DNA from 3 places in the Halalkalibacter krulwichiae genome. Region 3 is predicted to be linked to each of the others. Evidence: a T-box and tRNA genes for the amino acid it is inferred to sense, from the RefSeq annotation. Region 3 holds a T-box; the other regions hold tRNA genes.
The links. The T-box of region 3 lies ahead of serS (serine--tRNA ligase). A T-box ahead of a tRNA ligase gene usually reads a tRNA of that ligase, here a tRNA-Ser.
Positions count from the first base shown of each region.

Region 1 (6,832 bases), 220 kb from region 3:
CGGGACTTAACCCAACATCTCACGACACGAGCTGACGACAACCATGCACCACCTGTCACTTATGTCCCCGAAGGGAAATCCCTATCTCTAGGGAGGGCATAAGGATGTCAAGACCTGGTAAGGTTCTTCGCGTTGCTTCGAATTAAACCACATGCTCCACTGCTTGTGCGGGCCCCCGTCAATTCCTTTGAGTTTCAACCTTGCGGTCGTACTCCCCAGGCGGAGTGCTTAATGTGTTAACTTCGGCACTAAGGGCATCGAAACCCCTAACACCTAGCACTCATCGTTTACGGCGTGGACTACCAGGGTATCTAATCCTGTTTGCTCCCCACGCTTTCGCGCCTCAGCGTCAGTTACAGACCAGAGAGTCGCCTTCGCCACTGGTGTTCCTCCACATATCTACGCATTTCACCGCTACACGTGGAATTCCACTCTCCTCTTCTGTACTCAAGTCTCCCAGTTTCCAATGACCCTCCACGGTTGAGCCGTGGGCTTTCACATCAGACTTAAAAGACCGCCTGCGCGCGCTTTACGCCCAATAATTCCGGACAACGCTTGCCACCTACGTATTACCGCGGCTGCTGGCACGTAGTTAGCCGTGGCTTTCTGGTTAGGTACCGTCAAGGTACCGCCCTATTCGAACGATACTTGTTCTTCCCTAACAACAGAGCTTTACGAACCGAAATCCTTCATCACTCACGCGGCGTTGCTCCGTCAGACTTTCGTCCATTGCGGAAGATTCCCTACTGCTGCCTCCCGTAGGAGTCTGGGCCGTGTCTCAGTCCCAGTGTGGCCGATCACCCTCTCAGGTCGGCTACGCATCGTCGCCTTGGTAAGCCATTACCTTACCAACTAGCTAATGCGCCGCGGGCCCATCCTGCAGTGATAGCCGGAGCCATCTTTTAGTCTAAGACCATGAGGTCTCAGATATTATCCGGTATTAGCACCGATTTCTCGATGTTATCCCAGTCTACAGGGCAGGTTGCCCACGTGTTACTCACCCGTCCGCCGCTAACTAATTAAGAGCAAGCTCTTAATTAGTCCGCTCGACTTGCATGTATTAGGCACGCCGCCAGCGTTCGTCCTGAGCCAGGATCAAACTCTCCATAAAAATGGTAAGCTGATTAGCTCAATAAAAAATTTAAGGTGAAATTTGCCCTATCGGGTAAATTTCTTTGACGAGATATCATGTATCTCTTTTCGCTTGGCTTTTGTTCAGTTTTCAAAGAACTCGACGCCGCTCATTAGCGACTTTTAAAATGATACTATCAAACCTTTAAAAGGTCAAGAACTTTTTTTGGTGGGCCTGAGTGGACTCGAACCACCGACCTCACGCTTATCAGGCGTGCGCTCTAACCAGCTGAGCTACAGGCCCAAAAGAAGACATAAAAAAAGAATCTATCTTCAATTATGAAATTGGAGCGGGTGATGAGAATCGAACTCACGACATCAGCTTGGAAGGCTGAGGTTTTACCACTAAACTACACCCGCATATAAAAGATGGTCGGGAAGACAGGATTTGAACCTGCGACCCCCTGGTCCCAAACCAGGTGCTCTACCAAGCTGAGCCACTTCCCGTTTGAATAGATACCAAACAACATTTGGTGCGGTTGAGAGGACTCGAACCTCCACGGGGTCAACCCCCACTAGGCCCTCAACCTAGCGCGTCTGCCATTCCGCCACAACCGCGTTAGCACCAACAAATTATAATCAACAAAAGTGCGGGTGAAGGGAGTCGAACCCCCACGTCATAAGACACTAGATCCTAAGTCTAGCGCGTCTGCCAATTCCGCCACACCCGCAAAGATGAATGGCGGTCCGGACGGGACTCGAACCCGCGACCTCCTGCGTGACAGGCAGGCATTCTAACCAACTGAACTACCGGACCAAAATATATGGTGGAGGATGACGGGATCGAACCGCCGACCCCCTGCTTGTAAGGCAGGTGCTCTCCCAGCTGAGCTAATCCTCCACTTTGCTGTTAACTATATTACTAGAATGGTGACCCGTACGGGATTCGAACCCGTGTTACCGCCGTGAAAGGGCGGTGTCTTAACCGCTTGACCAACGGGCCATTTAAAAATGGCGGAGAAGGAGGGATTTGAACCCTCGCGCCGCGTAAACGACCTACACCCTTAGCAGGGGCGCCTCTTCAGCCACTTGAGTACTTCTCCTTGGCTCCACAGGTAGGACTCGAACCTACGACCGATCGGTTAACAGCCGATTGCTCTACCACTGAGCTACTGTGGAATATTATAACGACTTGGAATATTAAAACACATCACTAGAAGCTTATCAACTTTTTGTTCAGCTGACTCATTAGCGACTTCTATAATATAGCATACACTTTTTGAAAAACGCAAGTCTATTTTTAAATTTTTTTCAACTTACTTTTACATTTTCCACAAACATATCGTCTAATATCAATTTTACGTTTACGATTATACTCCAGCCCACAAACCGTGCATTGATACCGGTGGTTACTCGTAGTAGAGTTCTTTGTTCCCGGAATTGTTTCACAAAATCTAGGTGCACCAAGCTTCATCATTAAATCTTTAAAGTCATTATCGCGATGCTGATACCCCTTACCTTGAAGATGGAGGTGATAGTGACAAAGTTCATGCTTAATGATTCCCACTAACGCATCTTTTCCAAAATAGATTAACTGCTTAGGGTTAATCTCAATATTGTGGCTTCTAAGTAAGTAACGCCCTCCAGTCGTACGTAATCTATTGTTAAAAGTAGCTTCATGCAAAAAAGGTATCTTAAAATACTCTTCCGAAATACACTCCACCAATTTTTGTAACTGCTTATTCGTCATGGGATTATGATTCCCGTTCATAAATCTTCACCAATCCTTCAACTATGACAAACCTTCATTCATATAATAATCTAAATCCCGAAAGTCGTTAAGGAGTTGTTTGCCTATGCCTAAATGGCTAAGACAACAGTTAAAGCAAGCTTATTTAGAAAAAGACCGTTATCAAATTAGAGTCCTGAATCAATGCTGGTTCTATTATAAAGAAAGAGAATCATTAGAAGTCCAAACTTAAGTATAACGAAGAAGATTGAGGTTGCTAAATAACAATTTAACACACGTCACGCTTCCTCAATCTTCTTACTTTAATACATTATTAACAAATTCTATGACGAAACAGTTTGCATCTCCGTTTTTTTCATCGTTAGAGAAACTCTTCCTTTTTGTATATCGACTTGCTCTACCCAAACGGTTACGATCTCTCCTACCGTTACGACTTCTAAAGGGTGCTTGATGAAACGGTTTGTTAATTTAGAAATATGGACAAGCCCATCTTGCTTCACTCCAATGTCAACAAAGGCACCGAAATCAACCACATTTCGAACTGTCCCTTGTAACTCCATCCCAACTTGTAAATCTTCCATTTTAAGTACATCTTGTTTAAGTAATGGCTTGGCTACTTCGTCACGCGGATCACGTGCCGGACGCATGAGATTATCGATCATATCCTTTAATGTTGGTACACCTACTTCTAACTCTGATGCCAAACCCGATACGTCAATGTTCTGCAATAACTCCCTTACTCTTTCTGATCCTATCTCTTCAACAGTTGCACCAATTTGTTTTAACAACTTCTCTGCTTCGTTATAACTTTCAGGGTGAATAGCCGTTGCATCCAAAGGATGATCACCCTCTTGAATTCTCAGGAAGCCAATTGCTTGCTCATATGTTTTCGCTCCGAGCCTAGGAATTTTTTTCAACTGCTTCCGGTCTGTAAATCGTCCTTCTTCCTCACGACGCTTGACTATATTATTGGCGACAGCCTTTGATAGTCCAGCTACATACTGCAACAATGAACTTGAAGCCGTATTAACATTCACACCAACTTGGTTAACAGCTGTTTCCACCACAAAGGTTAACTGCTCATTTAATCTTTTTTGCGAGACATCATGTTGGTACTGACCTACCCCAACGGATTTAGGGTCAATTTTCACTAATTCAGCTAACGGATCTTGTAGGCGTCTTGCAATTGACACAGCACTCCTTTCCTCAACTTTCAAATCAGGGAATTCTTCCCTTCCCAGCTCAGAAGCCGAGTACACACTTGCTCCAGCCTCATTGACAATTAAATAATAAATTGATTCGTCAAGCTGTTTAATGACATCGGCAATGAATTGTTCAGTCTCTCTCGATGCTGTCCCGTTCCCAACGGCAATCATTTCAACTGAATGTTTGTTAATTAACTCTTTAACAACTACAGCTGATTTTTCGACCTCATTTCTCGGTGGTGTTGGATAGATAACCGCAATATCGAGAACTTTACCTGTTGCATCAACTACAGCTAATTTACAACCTGTTCTGTAAGCTGGGTCAACCCCAAGAACGGTTTTATCTTTCATTGGCGGTTGCAGAAGCAATTGCCTTAAGTTCTCTGAAAAAATATGAATCGCTTGTTCTTCAGCCTTTTCGGTTAATTCATTGCGAATATCGCGTTCAATCGAAGGCTCTATTAAGCGCTTATAGCCGTCTTCAATCGCTTCGGCCACAAAAGCCGCTGCCTTTGAATGAATATCTCTTATGGTTTTCCTTTTAATATCTTCTATGATACGGTCACTCGGGAAAACTAAAGAGACACGTAGAATCCCTTCCTTCTCACCACGATTCATTGCTAAAATCCGGTGTGGCACAATCGCCCTAATCGCTTCTTCGTACTCATAGTACATTTCAAAGATAGACTTTTCATCAGCTTCTTTGTCTTTTACAACAGTTTTCATTTTCCCGTCTTTAAAGCCTGATTGTCGAATGCTTTTGCGAAGCTCAGCATCATCAGAAATCCATTCTGCTATTATATCTTGAGCCCCTTGAATCACTTCTTCGATTGATCCAAGTTCCTTTTCTTCAGATATGTATGTCGCAGCTTCATCATTAACCGAACCATCCTTAGGGAAGGAATACAACCATACCGCAAATGGTTCTAATCCCTTTTCTTTCGCAATAGTTGCTCTCGTTCTTCTTTTTTGTTTATAAGGTCGATATAAATCTTCAATTTCCTGAAGCTTTTTAGCCTTTTGAATCTTTAATGTTAATTCATCAGTCAATTTTCCTTGTTCATCTATTAGACGGATAACTTCTTCTTGACGGTTACTTAGTTGGTTTGCATACTCCCACTTTTCAACAGTGGTACGAATTTGCACTTCATCGAGTCCACCTGTCATTTCTTTACGATAACGAGCAATAAAAGGGACTGTATTTCCTTCATTAACTAAAGTAATTAATTGCTCTATATAAGCTTTTTTAACATTTAACTCTTTCGCAATCGTAAGAATGGTCTCATTACGCTTTTCTTCATTCATCCCAACACCCCATTTTTAAATAGACTAGTATCATCATAGCATAGTTTTACACCTCAAAAAAAAGACAGCCTTTATACTCTTATCACAGAGATAACCAAGGCTATCTTTTATTTAAATCTCCCTATTAATATTGTTACATCATCAATAGCATAGTTTTCCTTTTCTAATAAATTTTCCAATCCAACAGTAGGAGACGTCATGCGGAGTAATCGTTCCTTTGCAGGTCTCCTCTTTAATCCATCCGAATACAATAGGAAAACAGCACCTTGATAAAAACGATAAGTCGAACTTTTAATCACTTGCTTTTTTCCTGATAAATAACCTCTTGCCGGAATCGGTTCAAATGTCGTACCATCTGGCAAATACAAAATGAATCCTATATTACCAAAATTACAATAGTCGATAAGTTGTCGATTATAGTCCACTTTAATAATCGTTAGAACGACACCTCTATGATTCACTAACACATCGTTACACGCTTTTACAAGTTGAGCAACATCGAGTCTATGAAGACTCCTAATAACACCAGCAGCCATTTCTGCTGACTTCCTAGCTTGCTCTCCACTTCCAAGACCGTCAATAACTGCACAAATGCTGTATTCCTTATCCTAAATCACAACATGAATATCTCCAGAACAATTTTCGCCAGGCTTAGACTGCTCATATACAACAATCTCTACTTGTTCATCATTGTAATGTGTTAACATCAAAGGATCTCCGTTGGTTCAACTTTAATTGCTTCTTTTAATTTCTCAAGAGCCCTTCGCTGCAAACGAGAAACATGCATTTGGGAGATACCTAACTTTTCACCCGTTTCCTTTTGACTGAAATTATGAAAATATGTATGGACGATAATTTCCTTTTCACGATCGTTTAAGACCTCAAACGCTTTTTCCAACAAAAGCTTCCGATCTGCTTCCTCAAACCCAGAATCAACATTTCCTACTAAGTCTAATAAAGTGACCTCGCCCCCTCTTGATCCGCTTCAAGTGAGCGATCAACAGAGAGCGCCTGATAGCTCTTGCTCATTTCCATCGTTTCTAACACTTCTTCTTCTGAGACACCAAGATGCTCTGCTATCTCATACACTAGGGGAGAACGTTGCAAGTCGGAAGTTAATTTCTCAACCGACTGTTTAATTTTCGGTCCTAGCTCTTTAATTCTGCGAGGTACATGAACACTCCAAGTCTTATCACGGATAAATCTCTTTATTTCGCCGAGTATTGTCGGAATTGCAAAAGATTCGAAACTTTTACCAAATGCAGCATCATATCTCTTCATCGCCGCTAACAAACCGACCATACCAACTTGAAACATATCTTCTTCATACTCCCGGCCTTTTGAAAACTTTCTTGATAAACTGCGCACAAGTCCTTCATAATGTTGAACAAGCTTTAACTGCGCACTTTCATCGCCAGACGCTTGGTAGCTGGTAATCCATTCGTACACTTCCTCATTGTTCTGGCTGCGCCTCTGAGAATCTTTCGACATCATGTTCCAC
Region 1 covers NZ_CP020814.1:237,729-244,560, reverse strand. Annotated here, with positions in the region: rRNA gene BkAM31D_RS01345 (16S ribosomal RNA) at 1-1,111, opposite strand, end outside; tRNA gene BkAM31D_RS01340 (tRNA-Ile) at 1,299-1,375, opposite strand; tRNA gene BkAM31D_RS01335 (tRNA-Gly) at 1,418-1,491, opposite strand; tRNA gene BkAM31D_RS01330 (tRNA-Pro) at 1,502-1,578, opposite strand; tRNA gene BkAM31D_RS01325 (tRNA-Leu) at 1,603-1,689, opposite strand; tRNA gene BkAM31D_RS01320 (tRNA-Leu) at 1,721-1,802, opposite strand; tRNA gene BkAM31D_RS01315 (tRNA-Asp) at 1,812-1,888, opposite strand; tRNA gene BkAM31D_RS01310 (tRNA-Val) at 1,897-1,972, opposite strand; tRNA gene BkAM31D_RS01305 (tRNA-Glu) at 2,000-2,074, opposite strand; tRNA gene BkAM31D_RS01300 (tRNA-Ser) at 2,084-2,174, opposite strand; tRNA gene BkAM31D_RS01295 (tRNA-Asn) at 2,176-2,250, opposite strand; gene BkAM31D_RS01290 (SprT family protein) at 2,372-2,821, opposite strand; gene cmpA (cortex morphogenetic protein CmpA) at 2,928-3,053, shown strand; gene BkAM31D_RS01280 (Tex family protein) at 3,145-5,331, opposite strand; gene BkAM31D_RS01275 (SpoIIE family protein phosphatase) at 5,439-5,867, opposite strand; partial or broken gene sigB (RNA polymerase sigma factor SigB) at 6,038-6,822, opposite strand; gene rsbW (anti-sigma B factor RsbW) at 6,785-6,832, opposite strand, start outside.
Region 1: it encodes a tRNA-Ser, which carries the amino acid that the T-box ahead of serS (serine--tRNA ligase) is inferred to sense. The anticodon was not compared.

Region 2 (6,832 bases), 340 kb from region 3:
AGATCCTAAGTCTAGCGCGTCTGCCAATTCCGCCACACCCGCGTATAAATGGTATTTTTTAAAAAATACCTAAAATGGTGAGCCATGAAGGACTCGAACCTTCGACCCTCTGATTAAAAGTCAGATGCTCTACCAACTGAGCTAATGGCTCGTAGATATTACGATGAAGTATTTCATGTAGCTTACGGACGATGTTACGCTCTGTCGTCTCCCCTGTTCCTTCCTCTACTAGATCGGCTTCGCAGCCTGCTGTGTCGGAACAACTCGAAGTATTTCAGGATGTAACGCTCGTAACTGAGCTAATGGCTCGTAGATATTACGATGAAGTATTTCATGTAGCTTACGGACGATGTTACGCTCGTAAGTTTATTCGGCTCACTACAAAAAATGGTGGCTCAGGACGGAATCGAACCGCCGACACATGGATTTTCAGTCCATTGCTCTACCAACTGAGCTACTGAGCCTAAATATAAAAAATGGCGGTCCGGACGGGACTCGAACCCGCGACCTCCTGCGTGACAGGCAGGCATTCTAACCAACTGAACTACCGGACCAAAATGGTATTGCGGGAGGCGGATTTGAACCACCGACCTTCGGGTTATGAGCCCGACGAGCTACCAGACTGCTCCACCCCGCGTCGTTATAAAGTAATCGAATGATGTGTTTCCTAAAAATTCTATGGTGGAGGATGACGGGATCGAACCGCCGACCCCCTGCTTGTAAGGCAGGTGCTCTCCCAGCTGAGCTAATCCTCCAACATATTATGGTGACCCGTACGGGATTCGAACCCGTGTTACCGCCGTGAAAGGGCGGTGTCTTAACCGCTTGACCAACGGGCCAGGAAAATGGCTCCACAGGTAGGACTCGAACCTACGACCGATCGGTTAACAGCCGATTGCTCTACCACTGAGCTACTGTGGAATATGGTGGGCCTAAGTGGACTCGAACCACCGACCTCACGCTTATCAGGCGTGCGCTCTAACCAGCTGAGCTATAGGCCCATATTCATTGGAGCGGGTGATGAGAATCGAACTCACGACATCAGCTTGGAAGGCTGAGGTTTTACCACTAAACTACACCCGCATATTTAGATTTCATGGTCGGGAAGACAGGATTTGAACCTGCGACCCCCTGGTCCCAAACCAGGTGCTCTACCAAGCTGAGCCACTTCCCGTAAATGGCGCGCCCTGAGAGATTCGAACTCCCGACCTTTTGATTCGTAGTCAAACACTCTATCCAGCTGAGCTAAGGGCGCTAAATATATATGGTGCCGAGGGCCGGACTTGAACCGGCACGGTAGTCACCTACCGCAGGATTTTAAGTCCTGTGTGTCTGCCAATTCCACCACCCCGGCACAGGAAACAAACAATATGGAGCGGAAGACGAGATTCGAACTCGCGACCCCCACCTTGGCAAGGTGGTGTTCTACCACTGAACTACTTCCGCAAAATGGCTGGGCTAGCTGGATTCGAACCAACGCATGACGGAATCAAAATCCGTTGCCTTACCGCTTGGCGATAGCCCAATAGTAAAAACTTGTCCATTTAAAAAATATGGCGGAGGAAGAGGGATTCGAACCCCCGCGCGGTTTAACCCGCCTGTCGGTTTTCAAGACCGATCCCTTCAGCCGGACTTGGGTATTCCTCCGAATGATTATGGTAGCGGCGGAGGGGATCGAACCCCCGACCTCACGGGTATGAACCGTACGCTCTAGCCAGCTGAGCTACACCGCCAAACTATCTAATTTACTATATATGGTGGAGCCTAGCGGGATCGAACCGCTGACCTCCTGCGTGCAAGGCAGGCGCTCTCCCAGCTGAGCTAAGGCCCCAAGTGACAAAATAAATTTGGACTAACAAGGTTAGTCCAAATATAAAGCCTGGCAACGTCCTACTCTCACAGGGGGAAGCCCCCAACTACCATCGGCGCAGAAGAGCTTAACGACCGTGTTCGGCATGGGAACGGGTGTGACCTCTTCGCTATCGCCACCAGACTTATTTAAGAGAAATGGTTCTCTCAAAACTAGATAATGCGTAATAGAAACTCAAGAATATATTGGATAAGTCCTCGACCGATTAGTATCTGTCAGCTCCACGTGTCGCCACGCTTCCACACCAGACCTATCAACCTCATCATCTCTAAGGGGTCTTACTGGATTAACTCCATGGGAAATCTCATCTTGAGGGGGCTTCATGCTTAGATGCTTTCAGCACTTATCCCGTCCACACGTAGCTACCCAGCTATGCTCCTGGCGGAACAACTGGTACACCAGCGGTGTGTCCATCCCGGTCCTCTCGTACTAAGGACAGCTCCTCTCAAATTTCCTACGCCCGCGACGGATAGGGACCGAACTGTCTCACGACGTTCTGAACCCAGCTCGCGTACCGCTTTAATGGGCGAACAGCCCAACCCTTGGACCTACTTCAGCCCCAGGATGCGATGAGCCGACATCGAGGTGCCAAACCTCCCCGTCGATGTGGACTCTTGGGGGAGATAAGCCTGTTATCCCCAGGGTAGCTTTTATCCGTTGAGCGATGGCCCTTCCATGCGGAACCACCGGATCACTAAGCCCGACTTTCGTCCCTGCTCGACTTGTAGGTCTCGCAGTCAAGCTCCCTTTTGCCTTTGCACTCTACGAATGATTTCCAACCATTCTGAGGGAACCTTTGGGCGCCTCCGTTACTGTTTAGGAGGCGACCGCCCCAGTCAAACTGCCCACCTGACACTGTCCCTGAACCGGATCACGGCTCGAGGTTAGAATGTCAGCACAGTCAGGGTAGTATCCCACCGACGCCTCCACGTAAGCTGGCGCTCACGCTTCCAAGGCTCCTACCTATCCTGTACAAACTGTACCAACATCCAATATCAAGCTACAGTAAAGCTCCATGGGGTCTTTCCGTCCTGTCGCGGGTAACCTGCATCTTCACAGGTACTATAATTTCACCGGGTCTCTCGTTGAGACAGTATCCAAATCGTTACACCATTCGTGCGGGTCGGAACTTACCCGACAAGGAATTTCGCTACCTTAGGACCGTTATAGTTACGGCCGCCGTTTACTGGGGCTTCAATTCAGAGCTTCTCCCAAAGGATAACCCCTCCTCTTAACCTTCCAGCACCGGGCAGGTGTCAGCCCCTATACTTCGCCTTGCGGCTTCGCAGAGACCTGTGTTTTTGCTAAACAGTCGCTTGGATCTTTTCACTGCGGCTCTCTCGGGCTTGCACCCTAATAGAGCACCCCTTCTCCCAAAGTTACGGGGTCATTTTGCCGAGTTCCTTAACGAGAGTTCTCCCGAGCGTCTTAGAATTCTCTTCTCGCCTACCTGTGTCGGTTTGCGGTACGGGCACCTCTCACCTCGCTAGAGGCTTTTCTAGGCAGTGTAGGATCAGGAACTTCGGTACTAATATTTCCCTCGCCATCACAGCTCAGCCTTTATGGAAAGCGGATTTGCCTACTTTCCAGCCTAACTGCTTGGACGCGCATATCCATCAGCGCGCTTACCCTACCTTTCTGCGTCCCCCCATTGCTCAAACGGTGAGGAGGTGGTACAGGAATTTCAACCTGTTGTCCATCGCCTACGCCTTTCGGCCTCGGCTTAGGTCCCGACTGACCCTGAGCGGACGAGCCTTCCTCAGGAAACCTTGGGCTTTCGACGGAGGGGATTCTCACCCCTCACTCGCTACTCATACCGGCATTCTCACTTCTAAGCGCTCCACCAGTCCTCTCGGTCTGACTTCGCTGCACTTAGAACGCTCCCCTACCACTGACACCAGAAGGTGTCAATCCATAGCTTCGGTGATACGTTTAGCCCCGGTACATTTTCGGCGCAGAGTCACTCGACCAGTGAGCTATTACGCACTCTTTAAATGGTGGCTGCTTCTAAGCCAACATCCTGGTTGTCTGGGCAACTCCACATCCTTTTCCACTTAACGTATACTTTGGGACCTTAGCTGATGGTCTGGGCTGTTTCCCTCTTGACTACGGATCTTAGCACTCGCAGTCTGACTCCCGAGGATAAGTATTTGGCATTCGGAGTTTGACTGAATTCGGTAATCCTGTGGGGACCCCTAGTCCAATCAGTGCTCTACCTCCAATACTCTTCCCTCGAGGCTAGCCCTAAAGCTATTTCGGGGAGAACCAGCTATTTCCGAGTTCGATTGGCATTTCACCCCTACCCACACCTCATCCCCGCACTTTTCAACGTGCGTGGGTTCGGGCCTCCATTCAGTGTTACCTGAACTTCACCCTGGACATGGGTAGATCACACGGTTTCGGGTCTACGACCACGTACTAATGCGCCCTATTCAGACTCGCTTTCGCTGCGGCTCCGCCTATTCAGCTTAACCTTGCACGGGATCGTAACTCGCCGGTTCATTCTACAAAAGGCACGCTGTCACCCGTAAATGGGCTCCAACTAGTTGTAGGCACACGGTTTCAGGATCTCTTTCACTCCCCTTCCGGGGTGCTTTTCACCTTTCCCTCACGGTACTGGTTCACTATCGGTCACTAGGGAGTATTTAGCCTTGGGAGATGGTCCTCCCGGATTCCGACGGGGTTTCACGTGTCCCGCCGTACTCAGGATACGTCTCGGAGAGACGGGCATTTCGGCTACAGGGCTGTTACCTTATACTGCGGATCTTTCCAGATCGCTTCACCTATGCTCGTCTTTTGTAACTCCGTATGAGACGTCCTACAACCCCAAGAGGCAAGCCTCTTGGTTTGGGCTGTTTCCGTTTCGCTCGCCGCTACTTGGGAAATCGCATTTGCTTTCTCTTCCTCTGGGTACTTAGATGTTTCAGTTCCCCAGGTCTGCCTCCTCATACCCTATGTATTCAGGTATGGGTACCATCCCATTACGGATGGTGGGTTCCCCCATTCGGATATCCTCGGATCAAAGCTTACTTACAGCTCCCCGAGGCGTTTCGCCGTTCGTCGCGTCCTTCTTAGGCTCCTAGTGCCAAGGCATCCACCGTGCGCCCTTTCTAACTTAACCATTTTGGCTGCAGATCTTCTTCGCATTTCTTCGTCAGCTTCGTGGATCTCAGTCATGTCACGTACGGGTGTACGTTCCATTCTTTCGACCACTCGCTTCCTCGAACTACTCGAAGCTCTTTGCCAAAAACGATCTATTTTGAAAAAGTCGTTTTTGAATTCTTGACATGCTCGTTTGATCTTCTCTTATAAATAAGATACCGATAAAACTAACATTGTTTCTATTGCATTATCTAGTTTTCAAAGAACCACAGTCACTAACTTTTTTCTTACAAAGTTAGTTTCTATTAATTGAAGGGAGTTCCTTCAAAACTGAACAAAAGACCAAAGCGTTATATGGTTCTAAAACCATACATCGACTAGAGTATTACTCCATAGAAAGGAGGTGATCCAGCCGCACCTTCCGATACGGCTACCTTGTTACGACTTCACCCCAATCATCTGTCCCACCTTAGGCGGCTAGCTCCCAAAAGGGTTACTCCACCGACTTCGGGTGTTACAAACTCTCGTGGTGTGACGGGCGGTGTGTACAAGGCCCGGGAACGTATTCACCGCGGCATGCTGATCCGCGATTACTAGCAATTCCGGCTTCATGTAGGCGAGTTGCAGCCTACAATCCGAACTGAGAATGGCTTTATGAGATTGGCTCGACCTCGCGGTTTTGCTGCTCTTTGTACCATCCATTGTAGCACGTGTGTAGCCCAGGTCATAAGGGGCATGATGATTTGACGTCATCCCCACCTTCCTCCGGTTTGTCACCGGCAGTCACCTTAGAGTGCCCAACTAAATGCTGGCAACTAAGATCAAGGGTTGCGCTCGTTGCGGGACTTAACCCAACATCTCACGACACGAGCTGACGACAACCATGCACCACCTGTCACTTTGTCCCCGAAGGGGAAAGCCCTATCTCTAGGGTGGTCAAAGGATGTCAAGACCTGGTAAGGTTCTTCGCGTTGCTTCGAATTAAACCACATGCTCCACTGCTTGTGCGGGCCCCCGTCAATTCCTTTGAGTTTCAACCTTGCGGTCGTACTCCCCAGGCGGAGTGCTTAATGTGTTAACTTCGGCACTAAGGGCATCGAAACCCCTAACACCTAGCACTCATCGTTTACGGCGTGGACTACCAGGGTATCTAATCCTGTTTGCTCCCCACGCTTTCGCGCCTCAGCGTCAGTTACAGACCAGAGAGTCGCCTTCGCCACTGGTGTTCCTCCACATATCTACGCATTTCACCGCTACACGTGGAATTCCACTCTCCTCTTCTGTACTCAAGTCTCCCAGTTTCCAATGACCCTCCACGGTTGAGCCGTGGGCTTTCACATCAGACTTAAAAGACCGCCTGCGCGCGCTTTACGCCCAATAATTCCGGACAACGCTTGCCACCTACGTATTACCGCGGCTGCTGGCACGTAGTTAGCCGTGGCTTTCTGGTTAGGTACCGTCAAGGTACCGCCCTATTCGAACGATACTTGTTCTTCCCTAACAACAGAGCTTTACGAACCGAAATCCTTCATCACTCACGCGGCGTTGCTCCGTCAGACTTTCGTCCATTGCGGAAGATTCCCTACTGCTGCCTCCCGTAGGAGTCTGGGCCGTGTCTCAGTCCCAGTGTGGCCGATCACCCTCTCAGGTCGGCTACGCATCGTCGCCTTGGTAAGCCATTACCTTACCAACTAGCTAATGCGCCGCGGGCCCATCCTGTAGTGATAGCCGGAGCCATCTTTTAGTCTAAGACCATGAGGCCTCAGATGTTATCCGGTATTAGCACCGATTTCTCGATGTTATCCCAGTCTACAGGGCAGGTTGCCCACGTGTTACTCACCCGTCCGCCGCTAACGTCAT
Region 2 covers NZ_CP020814.1:4,293,202-4,300,033, forward strand. Annotated here, with positions in the region: tRNA gene BkAM31D_RS21725 (tRNA-Leu) at 1-42, opposite strand, end outside; tRNA gene BkAM31D_RS21730 (tRNA-Lys) at 76-151, opposite strand; tRNA gene BkAM31D_RS21735 (tRNA-Phe) at 389-464, opposite strand; tRNA gene BkAM31D_RS21740 (tRNA-Asp) at 478-554, opposite strand; tRNA gene BkAM31D_RS21745 (tRNA-Met) at 564-637, opposite strand; tRNA gene BkAM31D_RS21750 (tRNA-Val) at 680-755, opposite strand; tRNA gene BkAM31D_RS21755 (tRNA-Glu) at 765-839, opposite strand; tRNA gene BkAM31D_RS21760 (tRNA-Asn) at 847-921, opposite strand; tRNA gene BkAM31D_RS21765 (tRNA-Ile) at 925-1,001, opposite strand; tRNA gene BkAM31D_RS21770 (tRNA-Gly) at 1,010-1,083, opposite strand; tRNA gene BkAM31D_RS21775 (tRNA-Pro) at 1,098-1,174, opposite strand; tRNA gene BkAM31D_RS21780 (tRNA-Arg) at 1,179-1,255, opposite strand; tRNA gene BkAM31D_RS21785 (tRNA-Leu) at 1,266-1,354, opposite strand; tRNA gene BkAM31D_RS21790 (tRNA-Gly) at 1,372-1,446, opposite strand; tRNA gene BkAM31D_RS21795 (tRNA-Gln) at 1,451-1,525, opposite strand; tRNA gene BkAM31D_RS21800 (tRNA-Ser) at 1,555-1,647, opposite strand; tRNA gene BkAM31D_RS21805 (tRNA-Met) at 1,657-1,733, opposite strand; tRNA gene BkAM31D_RS21810 (tRNA-Ala) at 1,756-1,831, opposite strand; rRNA gene rrf (5S ribosomal RNA) at 1,878-1,993, opposite strand; rRNA gene BkAM31D_RS21820 (23S ribosomal RNA) at 2,056-4,991, opposite strand; rRNA gene BkAM31D_RS21825 (16S ribosomal RNA) at 5,369-6,832, opposite strand, start outside.
Region 2: it encodes a tRNA-Ser, which carries the amino acid that the T-box ahead of serS (serine--tRNA ligase) is inferred to sense. The anticodon was not compared.

Region 3 (6,832 bases):
GGGAGAGTGCATCACCTGCTCAGGTTGAACAAATGCGTGAACGCCTTGGTCTTAATGAACCAATGCCTGTTCAGTATACAACATATGTAACGAATGCCATCCAAGGTGATTTAGGAAATTCCATTCGAAGCGGTCGTTCTGTTACTTCGGAAATCTCTGGTCGTTTCTGGGTGACAATGGAGTTAGCTATATATAGTACTATTTTAAGTGTATTCATCGGTTTAATTGCAGGTATTATTTCCGCAACAAAACACTACACGTTAACAGATGTTGTCATTATGATTATTGCGTTATTCGGCTTATCGATGCCCAACTTCTGGTTAGGGTTAATGCTCATCCAATGGTTCGCTATAGGGTTTGATATTGGTCCAATTAATACTGGTTGGTTCTCAGCGTCAGGTTGGGGTTCATGGCAACAAATCGTTTTACCAGTTATTACGCTCGGTACTGCAGGTGCTGCGATCATTGCACGTATGACTCGTTCAAGTATGCTTGAAGTTATTGGTCAAGATTATATTCGTACTGCTCGTGCCAAAGGGGTAAAAGAACGTGTCGTTATTTATCGTCATGCTTTAAAAAATGCTTTAATTCCTGTTGTTACAGTCGTTGGTCTTCAATTTGGAGGACTATTAGGTGGAGCAGTATTAACAGAGACAGTATTCGCTATTAACGGTATGGGACGTTTAATTATTGATGCCATCCGTGCACGTGACTTCCCTATTGTTCAAGGGACTGTACTTGTCTTCTCATTACTATTCGTATTTGTTAACTTACTTGTGGACATCGCATATAGATTCTTAAACAAGCGAATTGACTTAAATTAATCGTTCTGTAAATAGATTATAGACATTAGAAAGGTGTGAATCCTGTGACAGAAACCATTCTTGAAGTCCGTGACCTTCGAACGTCCTTTTTCACGGAGAACTTTGAAGTTAAAGCTGTCGACGGTGTGAATTTCTCAGTACCAAAGGGAAAAACACTTGGAGTCGTGGGTGAGTCTGGTTCAGGGAAAAGTATAACATCACTTTCCATCCTTAGACTTATTCAGAACCCAGGGAAAGTTGTTGGCGGCGAAGTTCTGTTTAAAGGTACAAATTTACTAGAGAAGTCTGAAGCTGAAATGAGAAAGATCCGTGGAAACGAAATTTCAATGATTTTTCAGGAGCCAATGACTTCACTAAATCCTGTTTATACTGTTGGACAACAAATCGGAGAGGCTTTTCAAATTCATGAAAAGTTAAATAAAAAACAATCAATTGAACGTTCTATTGAAATGTTGAAATTAGTTGGAATTCCTTCACCAGAACAGCGTGTTCATCAATATCCACACGAGTTATCTGGTGGAATGCGCCAACGTGTTATGATTGCAATGGCATTGGCTTGTAACCCAGAGTTATTAATTGCCGATGAACCAACAACAGCTTTAGATGTTACGATTCAAGCTCAAATTCTTGAATTAATGAAAGATCTCCAAAGTCGTTTAGGAATGTCGATTATTATGATTACGCATGATCTAGGTGTGGTTGCTGAAACATGTGATTATGTTGCGGTTATGTATTGTGGGAAAGTTGTTGAATACGCGACAGTGGATGAATTGTTCCGTAATCCACGTCACCCTTATACAGTTGGTTTATTAAATTCATTGCCACGTCACGATATTGATTTAGAAGAAGAAGAACTAACCGTTATTAAAGGGTCTGTACCAAGTCCTGCAGATATGCCAATAGGCTGTCGTTTTGCACCAAGATGCCCGCATGCTAGTGATATTTGTGTAGAGCGTTTGCCTGGTCTTGAAGAAGATGAAAATGGCAATCAAATTCGCTGTTGGATCTACTCTGAGGAGTGGGATGGCAATCCGGAGGTGAACGTGTATGAAAAAAGAACTACTGAAAGTTAATGATCTAAAACAATATTTCCCAATTAAAGGTGGAATGCTCGGACGTACAGTCAATCACGTAAAAGCTGTCGATGGAGTAACGTTTACCATTTATGAAGGTGAAACAGTTAGTATTGTAGGGGAGTCTGGTTGTGGGAAGTCTACAACAGGACGTGCGATCCTTCGTCTAGATGAACCGACATCTGGTGAAGTCGTTTTTGACGGTGAAGATTTATTATCACTGAACAAAGGACAAATGCGTAAGAAAAGAAAAGATTTACAGATCATTTTCCAAGATCCTTATGCATCGATTAATCCTCGTCAAACAGTTAGACAAGTACTAGAAGAAGCAATGGAAATACAAAATGTCGTACCACGTGAAAAGCGTGGCGAGAAGATTCGTGAGTTAATGGAAACAGTTGGTCTCGGTCCACACCAGGCGGATCGTTTCCCACATGAGTTCAGTGGTGGTCAACGTCAGCGTATTGGGATTGCTCGTGCATTATCTGTTGACCCAAAATTAATCATCTGTGACGAGGCTGTATCAGCGCTAGATGTTTCGATTCAAGCTCAAGTAATTAACTTGCTGAAAAAGTTACAAAAGGAATTTCAACTAACGTATCTATTTATCTCTCATGATTTAGGCGTTGTTCGCCATATCTCTGATCGTGTGATTGTAATGTACCTAGGTAGAATTGTTGAAATTGGTGATAAAACGTCTGTATTTGATAACCCGCAACATCCTTATACAAAGGCTCTTTTATCTGCTATTCCTGTTCCAGATCCAAATAAAAAGAAAGATCGTATTATCTTAAAGGGAGATGTTCCTTCGCCCATTAATCCCCCTCAAGGTTGTCGTTTCCATACACGCTGTCCTTTTGCGACAGATTTATGTAAGACAGATACTCCTGAGTTAAAAGCAGAGAATTATATGAAAGAAGGTCACATGGCTGCTTGTCACTACATGGACGAAATTGAATCAGGAAAACGCAAACCTAATTATTAATAAAAAAGCAACCGACTGCATGCATGTGCAGTCAGTTGCTTCTTTTTATTTTACTGTGATTCTTTCAACGTTTCTCATGTAAGGTCGTAGTACTTTAGGAATAACAACAGAACCGTCTTCTTCTTGATAATTTTCAAGAATAGCTGCGACTGTACGGCCAACTGCAAGCCCAGAACCATTTAAGGTATGAACGAATTCTGGTTTTGCCTTTGGCTCTGGACGATACTTAATGTTCGCACGACGAGCTTGGAAATCTTCAAAGTTACTACAAGAAGAAATTTCACGATAAGAGTTATTACTTGGAATCCATACTTCAAGATCGTATTTCTTAGCTGCTGTAAATCCAAGGTCAGCTGTACACATACTTAATACACGGTACGGCAACTCTAATAATTGAAGAATCTTTTCAGCATGTCCTGTTAGTTGCTCTAGTGCTTCATAAGAGTTCTCAGGCTTTACAAATCGTACTAGTTCAACTTTATTAAACTGGTGCTGTCGAATTAACCCTCTTGTATCACGTCCCGCAGAACCAGCTTCAGAACGAAAATTAGCACTATAAGCTGTATAAGCAATTGGCAGTTGATCAGCTGCTACAATTTCATCACGGTGTAAATTCGTTACTGGCACTTCTGCTGTTGGAATTAAGAAATATTCCTGATCTTGAATCTTGAATGCATCTTCTTCAAACTTTGGTAGTTGACCTGTACCTGTCATGCTTGCCCGGTTAACCATGTATGGAGGTAACACTTCTTCATAACCATGTTCTTCTTGGTGTAAATCCATCATAAAGTTAATGAGTGCACGCTCTAAACGTGCCCCTAGCCCCTTATACACGACAAAACGACTTCCGGTTACCTTTGATGCTTTTTCAAAGTCAAGAATGCCTAAGTCAGTTCCTAGATCCCAATGAGCCTTAGGGTCAAAACCAAATGAGCGTACTTCGCCCCATTTGCGAACTTCCACATTGTCGTCTTCAGTATCACCGACTGGAACACTTTCATGTGGCACATTCGGAATCGTAAGTAAAATCCCCTCCAGCTCAGCTTCTACTCCTCTAAGCTTGTCATCTAGTGTTTTGATTTGATCGGAGACTTCTTTTGTTTCCTTAATTAAATGGTCAGCATCTTTCTTTTCACGTTTTAACTGGGCTACCTCTTGTGAAACTTGATTGCGTCTACTCTTTAATTGTTCTACTTCCACAATCATTGTACGACGCTTTTCATCCAACTCTTCAAACTTATCTAAACCAGATATGTCTTCTCCTCGAGTTGCTAGCCTCGCTTTGATATCATCAAAATCCTTACGTAATCGTTTTATGTCTAACATGATAAATCCTCCTCTAATCTACATATTCATATATTACCAAAAACTAAGACAATAAAAAAAGCCCTCACCCCTTCTAATAAGAAGAAGGGACGAGAGCACCCGCGTTGCCACCCTTGTTGCATGTCATCTGACAATACCACTTTAGCAGGTAACGGCTGCAAACCGAGAGCACTTCAAAGAAAATATCAATTCGATGCTCTACTCCAAGGTGGATTCCACACAACCTCATACCGGTTCTCACCATCCACCGGCTCTCTGAAATGACGAATTGTATGTACTAATCCTTTTCAACGCATTCATCTATTAATTTGCTTTACTTGCCTTTGCTTCTTCAACAATTGATGCAAAATATTGGTGGAATCGATGGTCATCTGTTAATTCAGGATGGAAGGAACAAGCAAGAAAGTTTCCTTGTCTCGCCGCAACAATCTCATCATTATACTTAGAGAGTACTTCAACATTTTCTCCAACTTCCAAGATTAGAGGAGCTCTGATAAATACAGCTCGAATATCTTCGCCTACACCTGTCACATGGAGATCTGTCTCAAAACTTTCACGTTGACGACCAAATGCATTTCGTTGAACTTTCATATCAATAATTGCTAAATGACTTGAATCTTGTCCAACGATGTGATCAGCCATTAAGATCAACCCAGCACACGTCCCAAACATTGGTTTGCCTTCAGCAGCAAACTGCTTTAATGGCTCAAAGAAACCGTACAAATCAATTAAGCGACGCATTGTTGTGCTCTCCCCTCCAGGGAAGACTAGTCCATCAAGGTCAGCTAACTGCTCTACCTTCTTTACAACAACTACTTCTGTGTTAGGAGCCTCTAAACACTTAACATGTTCTCTAACAGCCCCTTGCAATGCTAAAACACCGATTTTAACCATAATGCTTCTTACCAGCCACGCTCTTGCATACGCTCAGTAGGGTTTAAAGTAGAAATTTCAATCCCTTTCATTGCTGTCCCAAGGCCTTTTGATAACTCAGCAATAAGTGCATAATCTTCGTAGTGTGTTGTTGCTTCTACGATTGCACGTGCAAACTTCTCAGGGTTGTCCGATTTGAAGATACCAGATCCTACGAATACACCATCAGCGCCTAACTGCATCATTAATGCAGCATCTGCCGGAGTAGCAACACCGCCCGCTGCAAAGTTAACGACTGGTAGTTTACCCGTTTCTTTAATTTGTAATAAAAGATCAAATGACGCTCCAAGGTTCTTTGCCTCTGTCATTAACTCGTCTGTAGACATTTGCTTCACCTTGTTAATTTGACCTTGAATCATACGCATATGACGTACAGCTTCAACGATATTACCGGTTCCAGGCTCTCCTTTTGTACGGATCATCGATGCACCTTCACCGATACGACGAGAAGCTTCGCCTAGGTCACGTGCTCCACATACAAATGGTACTGTAAAGTCACGCTTGTATAAATGAAATACTTCATCAGCTGGTGTAAGTACTTCACTTTCATCAATGTAATCAACACCCATAGCTTCTAATACACGAGCCTCAACAATATGACCGATACGTGCTTTTGCCATGACTGGAATAGATACCGCATTTAATACTTCTTCAACGATTGTAGGGTCCGCCATACGCGCTACGCCACCCGCTGCACGAATATCTGCAGGAACACGCTCTAATGCCATGACTGCTACCGCACCTGCTGCTTCAGCAATCTTCGCTTGTTCAGCGTTAATAACGTCCATAATGACGCCACCCTTTTGCATTTCTGCCATACCACGTTTAACTCTGTCTGTTCCTGTTTGACTCATTTCTAATTTCCTCCTATACATGCTTCTAGCGTTTGCTCATCCTTTAATAGTATACCTTATAAATGGCATTTCCGCATAAAGATAATAAGAAAAAAGGTCGAATTTTCCCTTTTTTCTTATTATCAGTGAATGAATTACGCCGTTCTGTGATTTGAAGTCTTATTCCGTGTTTATAGTACAACATTTGAATAAGCAAAATAAAGTATTCTTTCTAAAAGAGGCGCAATCTATTTTTTGATTTAAATTCAATTTCCCCTTTTTGTCCTGTCACTATTCTACACAATAAACATAAGCAAAAAAGTAATTAAACTATATTGGAGCAACTAAAAAAGGGCGTCTTAAGAGATCTATTTTTGACCTTTTAAGACGCCCCCTGAAAAGCTATTTATAAAATATTTTATTAAAACTAAAACCAACCCTTTACTGTGTCAACAACGCCAGTCCATATACCAGAGAAAAATCCACCAACCGCTCTCATCGTCATAGAGAACCATCCAGCTTTCTCGACAGCTGAACTTGTTACGACGTCAACAGCATCACCTTGATTAGAGTATAGGAATTCTTCCGCATCTTCACCATCGTAAACAAGTTCAAGAGTCCCTACTTTATGACCTGCATCAAATGGAGCTTGCAATCTACCTTCTTCATCAAGTTGACTTTGATCAAGTACTAATTGACTAGAATAGTTCTCTTCCTCACCAGTTCTTACTACTGATTTAAGGGGAGCCGTAGTCGTAACACCAACCTCTCTATCCTTACCGCCAACTACAGGGATTAAATCTTCACCCTCAGGGACAAAACCCTCACTGAAAACCTCTACTTGGCTAAATCGATTAA
Region 3 covers NZ_CP020814.1:19,131-25,962, reverse strand. Annotated here, with positions in the region: gene BkAM31D_RS00100 (ABC transporter permease) at 1-824, shown strand, start outside; gene BkAM31D_RS00095 (ABC transporter ATP-binding protein) at 869-1,897, shown strand; gene BkAM31D_RS00090 (ABC transporter ATP-binding protein) at 1,872-2,882, shown strand; gene serS (serine--tRNA ligase) at 2,928-4,208, opposite strand; T-box leader at 4,291-4,508, opposite strand; gene pdxT (pyridoxal 5'-phosphate synthase glutaminase subunit PdxT) at 4,512-5,102, opposite strand; gene pdxS (pyridoxal 5'-phosphate synthase lyase subunit PdxS) at 5,111-5,995, opposite strand; gene BkAM31D_RS00070 (D-alanyl-D-alanine carboxypeptidase family protein) at 6,402-6,832, opposite strand, start outside.